2 regions of the Dorea sp. AGR2135 genome follow, and region 2 is predicted to be linked to the other one. Evidence: riboswitches for the same ligand, from Rfam matches in the RefSeq annotation. Region 2 holds a riboswitch; the other holds the start of a gene.
The links. A riboswitch is a leader RNA that binds a small molecule or an ion and turns the genes downstream of it on or off. The one in region 2 is predicted to bind thiamine pyrophosphate.

Region 1: it holds a riboswitch for thiamine pyrophosphate, as region 2 does, so the genes downstream of both, thiS (sulfur carrier protein ThiS) here and thiC (phosphomethylpyrimidine synthase ThiC) in region 2, are expected to answer to the same signal.

Annotation. Positions count from the first base shown of each region.
Region 1 is NZ_ATVU01000024.1:7,378-10,807, forward strand. It holds gene G593_RS0113535 (hypothetical protein) at 1-784, shown strand, start outside; TPP riboswitch at 854-960, shown strand; gene thiS (sulfur carrier protein ThiS) at 1,199-1,402, shown strand; gene G593_RS0113545 (thiazole synthase) at 1,468-2,253, shown strand; gene thiH (2-iminoacetate synthase ThiH) at 2,326-3,430, shown strand, end outside.
Region 2 is NZ_ATVU01000015.1:14,519-17,948, reverse strand. It holds gene G593_RS0110355 (LytR/AlgR family response regulator transcription factor) at 1-693, shown strand, start outside; gene thiC (phosphomethylpyrimidine synthase ThiC) at 817-2,127, opposite strand; TPP riboswitch at 2,244-2,354, opposite strand; gene lepB (signal peptidase I) at 2,607-3,167, shown strand; gene G593_RS0110340 (uracil-xanthine permease family protein) at 3,214-3,430, shown strand, end outside.

The sequences.
Region 1 (3,430 bases), on a different contig from region 2:
TCAGGAGATTGCCACAGCATTTGCACAAGAAATGTATAACATCACAGGACTTCACGCAGAGAGTGACTATGTATGTTATGGTGAGTATGGAACGGTAAAAGACGAAAAAAATGGAATGATCCACACATTTTATGATGGGGAAAATCTGGAAGAAGTCTTACAGAAGGAATCTGCAAGAGCTGTTGTATCTTATGCCAATCAGGACGTAGAACAGATTCCTGTATCGCAGATAAGCCAGAAGACAGGCGTTGATACAATATTGCTTACGGATTACGAGAGCCGGGAAGCATATCAGACGGTTCGGTGTCCATATTATAATCTGGCTGGCTGGCCGATTGAAAATGGAATAGAGAATCAACTGTATCTGATGAATGGATATCGTGTTGTGGGTGCGGGTGAAGATACCTATGTAAAATGTGAGAAAAAAATTCAGGATGATATTATCCTGATTACAGAAAATCCAAAGGATCAGATCATACTTGAAAAAACCAGTCTGGATTCACAGGAGAATTGGAATGGGAATGGATTTATTGATGCGAAGCAGGTAGCCAGTGCCTATGCATTTGATACAAATTCTGAAAAAGTATATGTGTATTTTCCGGTGGAAAAACTGGACACGAAAGAAGTGAAAGAAGCTCAGTTAGTCAAGCAGTATCAGTACAAAGGAGAAACATGCTATGACAATATCATCAGCAAAGTGACTGATGATGGCAAGTATATTCATGGCATCGTCTATACAAGAGACGAGACGGAGATAAAAATATCCGTGTTTATAGATAAGTAGGTGAAGAAAGCAATGAAGAAATTACCGAGTGCTCTTGACACAAAATAAAAATCGATTTATACTAGGCATTGTAAATAAAAGGGGAGCTTGTGATAGCAGGCTGAGAGGAAGTCTTCAACTTCGACCTAGAACCTGATTTGGATAATGCCAACGTAGGAACGTATAAGATAATGTTACGGGAGATACATTGGTGTATCTCCTTTATTATGCATAGAAAACCACGTCTTTTCTTCTAAGCCAGGTGCGAATCATAGAATATAGGAAATTTTGAGAGTGAACAGAGTTCATGAAGGGGTGCACCACCGCGGGTGTATTTCTTTGTGAACTCTGTTTTATATAATAGGAAATTACATTTCCTTTTATATAAAAAGCCTCCGGCAGGATGCGCACTCGCATTTCCGGAAAGGAGCAGCCATGATTACAGTCAATGGAGAGAACAGAACGCTGGAACATCCAGTGTCGGTAACGGAATACTTGAAAGCATGTAATTATATTCCGGTGCAGGTAGTAGTAGAATTGAATGAGGAGATCATCAAAAGAGAAAATTACGATACAACTGTACTGAAAGATGGAGATGTTGTAGAGATTCTGCATTTTATGGGCGGCGGAAGCTTCTAAGCTTCACGATATGCGAATAGCAGGTATCATAATTTATGAGTAAACAAAGAAAGGTGGATAAAAAAATGACAACAACAAACACAAACGAAGACAAATTAATCCTGGGAGGACATGAATTTACTTCCCGTTTTATTATGGGATCTGGAAAATTTTCATTGGAGCTTATGAAAGCATGTATTGAAAAAGCAGGAGCACAGATCGTAACACTTGCTTTGCGCCGTGCTAATGAAGGCGGACTTGATAATATTCTGGATTATGTGCCGAAGGACGTAACACTTCTTCCGAATACATCCGGTGCCAGAAATGCGCAGGAAGCAGTTCGTATTGCAAGACTTTCCAGAGAGCTGGGTTGTGGAGATTTTGTAAAGCTTGAAGTTATTCACGATTCGAAATACCTTCTTCCAGATAATTACGAGACAATCAAGGCAACAGAGATCCTTGCAAAAGAAGGGTTTGTTGTTATGCCATACATGTATCCGGATTTGAATGCAGCCAGAGATTTGGTAAATGCAGGGGCAGCCTGTGTGATGCCTCTTGGTTCTCCAATCGGTTCAAATAAGGGAATCTGTACAAAAGAGTTTATCCAGATTCTTATTGATGAGATTGATCTTCCAATTATCGTTGATGCAGGAATCGGTCGTCCGTCACAGGCATGTGAAGCTATGGAAATGGGTGCGTCAGCAGTGATGGCCAATACTGCTATTGCGACAGCAGGAGATGTCCAGGTTATGGCTGAAGCGTTTAAAAAGGCAATTGAGGCAGGAAGAAGTGCTTATCTTTCCGGATTAGGAAGAATACTGGATAAAGGAGCAAGTGCGTCTTCACCATTAACAGGATTTTTGCATGAGTAAATTGCACTGATAACAGAATACAAGTATAAAGATATACAAGAAAAGATATACGAGAGGATCAATGTAACAGCAATGGTAGAAACAATGCAGACCAGTAAAAAAGATGGTCATTTTAATGAAAGTATTGTAAATGAAGAAATACTGGAAGATATGAAAAAGAATCGTATCGATCATATGAAGTATCTTCCGGATATGGAGCAGTTGGAAGAATCTGATGTGATGGATCAGGTTATTTCTGCAATGAAAGCATATGATTATGATAAATATACAGAAGCAGATGTAAGAAGAGCACTGGCGCATGATAACCGGACACCAGAGGATTTTCAGGCACTGCTTTCGCCGGCAGCACTTCCGCTTTTAGAGGAGATTGCGCAGCAAGCACAGATTGAAACAAGAAAGCATTTTGGAAACAGTGTGTATATGTTCACGCCAATTTATATTGCAAACTACTGTGAAAATTACTGTATTTACTGTGGATTCAACTGTCATAATAAGATTCGCCGTGCACAGCTTAATGAAGAAGAGATTGAAAAAGAGATGGCTGCTATTGCCAAGACCGGACTTCAGGAAATATTGATTCTTACAGGTGAGAGTAAGACAAAATTTAATGTGGAGTATATTGGAAAGGCATGCGAGATTGCACGAAAATATTTTAAAGTGGTAGGTCTTGAAGTATATCCGATGAATTCGGATGAGTATGCATACCTTCATAAATGCGGAGCAGATTATGTGACAGTCTTCCAGGAGACTTACAATTCAGATAAGTATGAAACATTACATCTAGCAGGACATAAAAGGATTTTTCCATATAGATTGAACACACAAGAACGTGCACTTAAGGGTGGCATGCGAGGTGTTGGCTTTGCAGCGCTTTTAGGACTGGATGATTTTCGCAAAGATGCTTTCGCGACAGGTTATCATGCATATTTGCTTCAAAGAAAATATCCGCATGCAGAGATTGCATTTTCTTGTCCAAGACTATGTCCGATCATCAATAATGATCGCATTAACCCGATGGATGTTCATGAGCCGCAGTTACTTCAGGTAGTTTGTGCATATCGTCTGTTCATGCCATTTGCAAGTATTACGGTGTCTACAAGAGAATGTGCCCGTGTTCGTGATAATCTGGTAAATATTGCAGCGACCAAGATATCCGCAGGAGTCAGCACAGGAATTG
Region 2 (3,430 bases):
AAGGAGACGAGATGCAAAATCGCATTTTTAGATATCTGTATGCGTGGTGTGAGCGGCATCGATGTGGCAAAACAGTTAAAAGAAATTATTCCGGACATTAATATTATCTTTGTTACAGGATATGATGAGTACACAAAAGACGCAATGGCAATACATGCCAGCGGTTATATTGAAAAACCAGTAACGGCTGGGAAAATCAGAAAAGAGACGGAAGATCTTCGCTATCCATTGCCGGCTGAAAATGAACCAAGACTGAAATTTCAGTGCTTTGGCAATTTTGAAGTATATGACAGAACTGGAAAGCCGGCACATTTCAGCAGATCGAAGGCGAAAGAGGTAATGGCATATTTGGTGGATCGCAACGGTTCTTCCTGCTCAGTGAAGGAACTGGCAGCAGTTTTATTTGAAAATGAACCCTATGATAAAAAACAACAGTGGTATATTCAGAAGATTTTGTCATCACTGCAACAGACGTTGAAGGAGCTGGAAGCAGAAGACGTAATAGAGAAAAGCTACAATAATATTGCCATTGTTCCGGAGATGATCGACTGTGACTATTACAAATTCAATAAAAAAGATGCAGAGATTATGAATGCATATAAAGGGGAGTATATGTCACAGTACGAATGGGCTGCGTACAATAAAAAGTATCTGAATGACATTCATAAGAGATGGAAAAAGGAAAATAAATAAAACGGTTTTTAGAGAAAAAGCTTCCAGATGAAATGTATTTGTATCTGGAAGCTTTTTCTGTGTATTCCTTTTTCTTATGTATTCTATCTCCTGAGAAGATTCCTGCTATAAGTGGCAGGTGAATTATAAAATATCGATGTATTCGCCGGCAAGTGCTTTGTTCATGCTTCGTACGGCACAGAATTTGCCACACATACTGCATGTATCACTGTGGTCATCCTCCGGACGGCGGCTGTCGCGGATCGCTCTTGCAGTATCCGGGTCAAGAGCACAGGCGTACTGTGCTTCCCAGTCCAGTTTCTGGCGTGCATCCGCCATTTTATCATCAATATCTCTTGCACCAGGGATACCTTTGGCAATGTCAGCGGCGTGGGCGGCAATCTTAGAAGCGATGATGCCTTGTTTTACATCGTCGACATTTGGCAGTGCCAGATGCTCGGCAGGTGTTACGTAGCAAAGGAAAGCAGCACCGTTCATGGCAGCAACTGCGCCTCCAATGGCAGCAGTAATATGGTCATATCCAGGAGCAATATCTGTGACGAGTGGTCCAAGTGTGTAGAATGGAGCGCCCATACAGATGCTTTGCTGAACTTTCATATTGGCTGCGACCTGGTCAAGTGGTACATGTCCAGGACCTTCGACCATGACCTGTACATTATGTGCCCATGCACGTTTTGTCAGTTCGCCGAGGCGTACAAGCTCTTCAATCTGGCATACGTCTGTGGCATCGGCCAGACATCCCGGGCGGCATGCATCACCAAGGGAGATGGTAACATCGTATTCTTCACAGATATCCAGAATCTCGTCGAAATGTTCATAGAACGGATTTTCTTCTCCGGTCATGCACATCCATGCAAATACAAGACTTCCTCCGCGGCTTACGATATTCATTTTACGTTTGTGTTTTTTGATCTGTTCAATAGTTTTGCGGGTGATTCCACAGTGCAGTGTTACAAAGTCCACACCGTCCTCAGCGTGAAGACGTACTACATCGACGAAATCCTGTGCAGTCAGAGTAGCAAGATCTCTCTGATAGTGGATGACGCTGTCATAGACCGGAACAGTTCCGATCATTGCCGGACATTCGTGTGTCAGCTTCTGCCGGAAAGGCTGAGTGTTGCCGTGGCTGGATAAATCCATAATGGCCTCTGCTCCGAGATTTACAGCACTCATCACTTTCTGCATTTCGATATCGTAATCTTTACAGTCTCTAGAGACTCCGAGATTTACGTTGATCTTCGTGCGAAGCATACTGCCGACGCCTTCCGGATTCAGACATGTGTGGTTTTTGTTGGCACAGATTGCAACCTTGCCTTCAGCAACGAGCTTCATCATCTCGTCAGTGGACATATGCTCTTTTTGAGCGACGGTCTTGATTTCAGGCGTGAGAATTCCTTTTCTGGCTGCATCCATTTGTGTAGTGTAGTTTCTCATGTTCATTTTGCCTCCATTTTCATTTTTTGTCTGAGTTTTTCTATAGCGGTACAAGGTGGTGTCCCCAATGTATCGCTTGTATAAAAAAAGAAGATGCGTAGAGCATCTTCCTTAATTATCGCGTTAAGATATGTTCCCTACGTTGGCATTATCCAAATCAGGTTATGGGTCGAAGCGGAATTACGCTTCCTCTCAGCCGGTTTTCACCAGCTCCCCGCATGTAATTTGCGGAATGCCCATAGAATGATATGTATTGTATGGGGCGTTCCGATTTACCAGTTATTATAGACCTGAAAAAACGTAAAAGCAAGATGAAAATGTGATTTTTGCCATTTTTGCCATAACTGGAAGCATTGAAAAATAGAAATAGAAATTAGTTTCCTGCATAGGGCAATGTGTGGTAGAATAGAAACATCTTGTGAGCTATCACACATGATGTTTTGAAAAGAGAATGTTCAAGTAGAAGGGAAGATATATATATGAGTGGAAAGAAAGGGAAACATGAACCGGAAAAAGAAGGGGTACTTGCAACGATATGGGATTATGCCAAGACATTTCTTATCATTTTTCTGGTCGTGTTTGCACTAAATAAACTGGTCTATATCAATGCGGTGATTCCGTCTGAATCTATGCAGACAACAATTATGAAGGGAGACCGGATCATCGGCAGCCGGCTTGCATATAAATCAAAAGATCCGCAGAGGTTTGATATCGTCATTTTTAAATATCCGGATGATCCATCTAAGATATTTATAAAAAGAGTCATTGGTCTGCCTGGGGAGACTGTGGAAGTGAAAGACGGAAAAGTGTACATAGATGGATCAGAGAAGCCATTGGATGATAGTTTCTGCAACGAAGTACCGATCGGAGATTTCGGACCATATGAAGTTCCACAAAACTGCTATTTTATGATGGGGGATAATCGTAATAACAGTTTGGATTCCAGGTACTGGAAGAATCATTTCGTAGAAAAAGATGCGATTCTTGCAAAGGCCGTTTTCCGCTACTGGCCGTTCAGTGAGATTGGGAAGGTTGAGTAGACCGGACTAATAAAAGTAAGAAAAAGGATTTGAGAGGGATAAAACAATGAGTACAACAAACAAAGAAGAAAAAGTGGCAGATGTCAGCACGGAGAATATTTACCGGCTGAACGGAAGAGTGCCACTGAAAAAAGCAATTCCATTCGGGCTGCAGCACGTACTGGCTATGTTTGTATCAAACCTGGCGCCGGTGCTGATCGTTTGCAGTGCCGCGCTTGTAAGAGGAACAGGGGAACACTTGACTTCTGCAGAGATCACCCAGC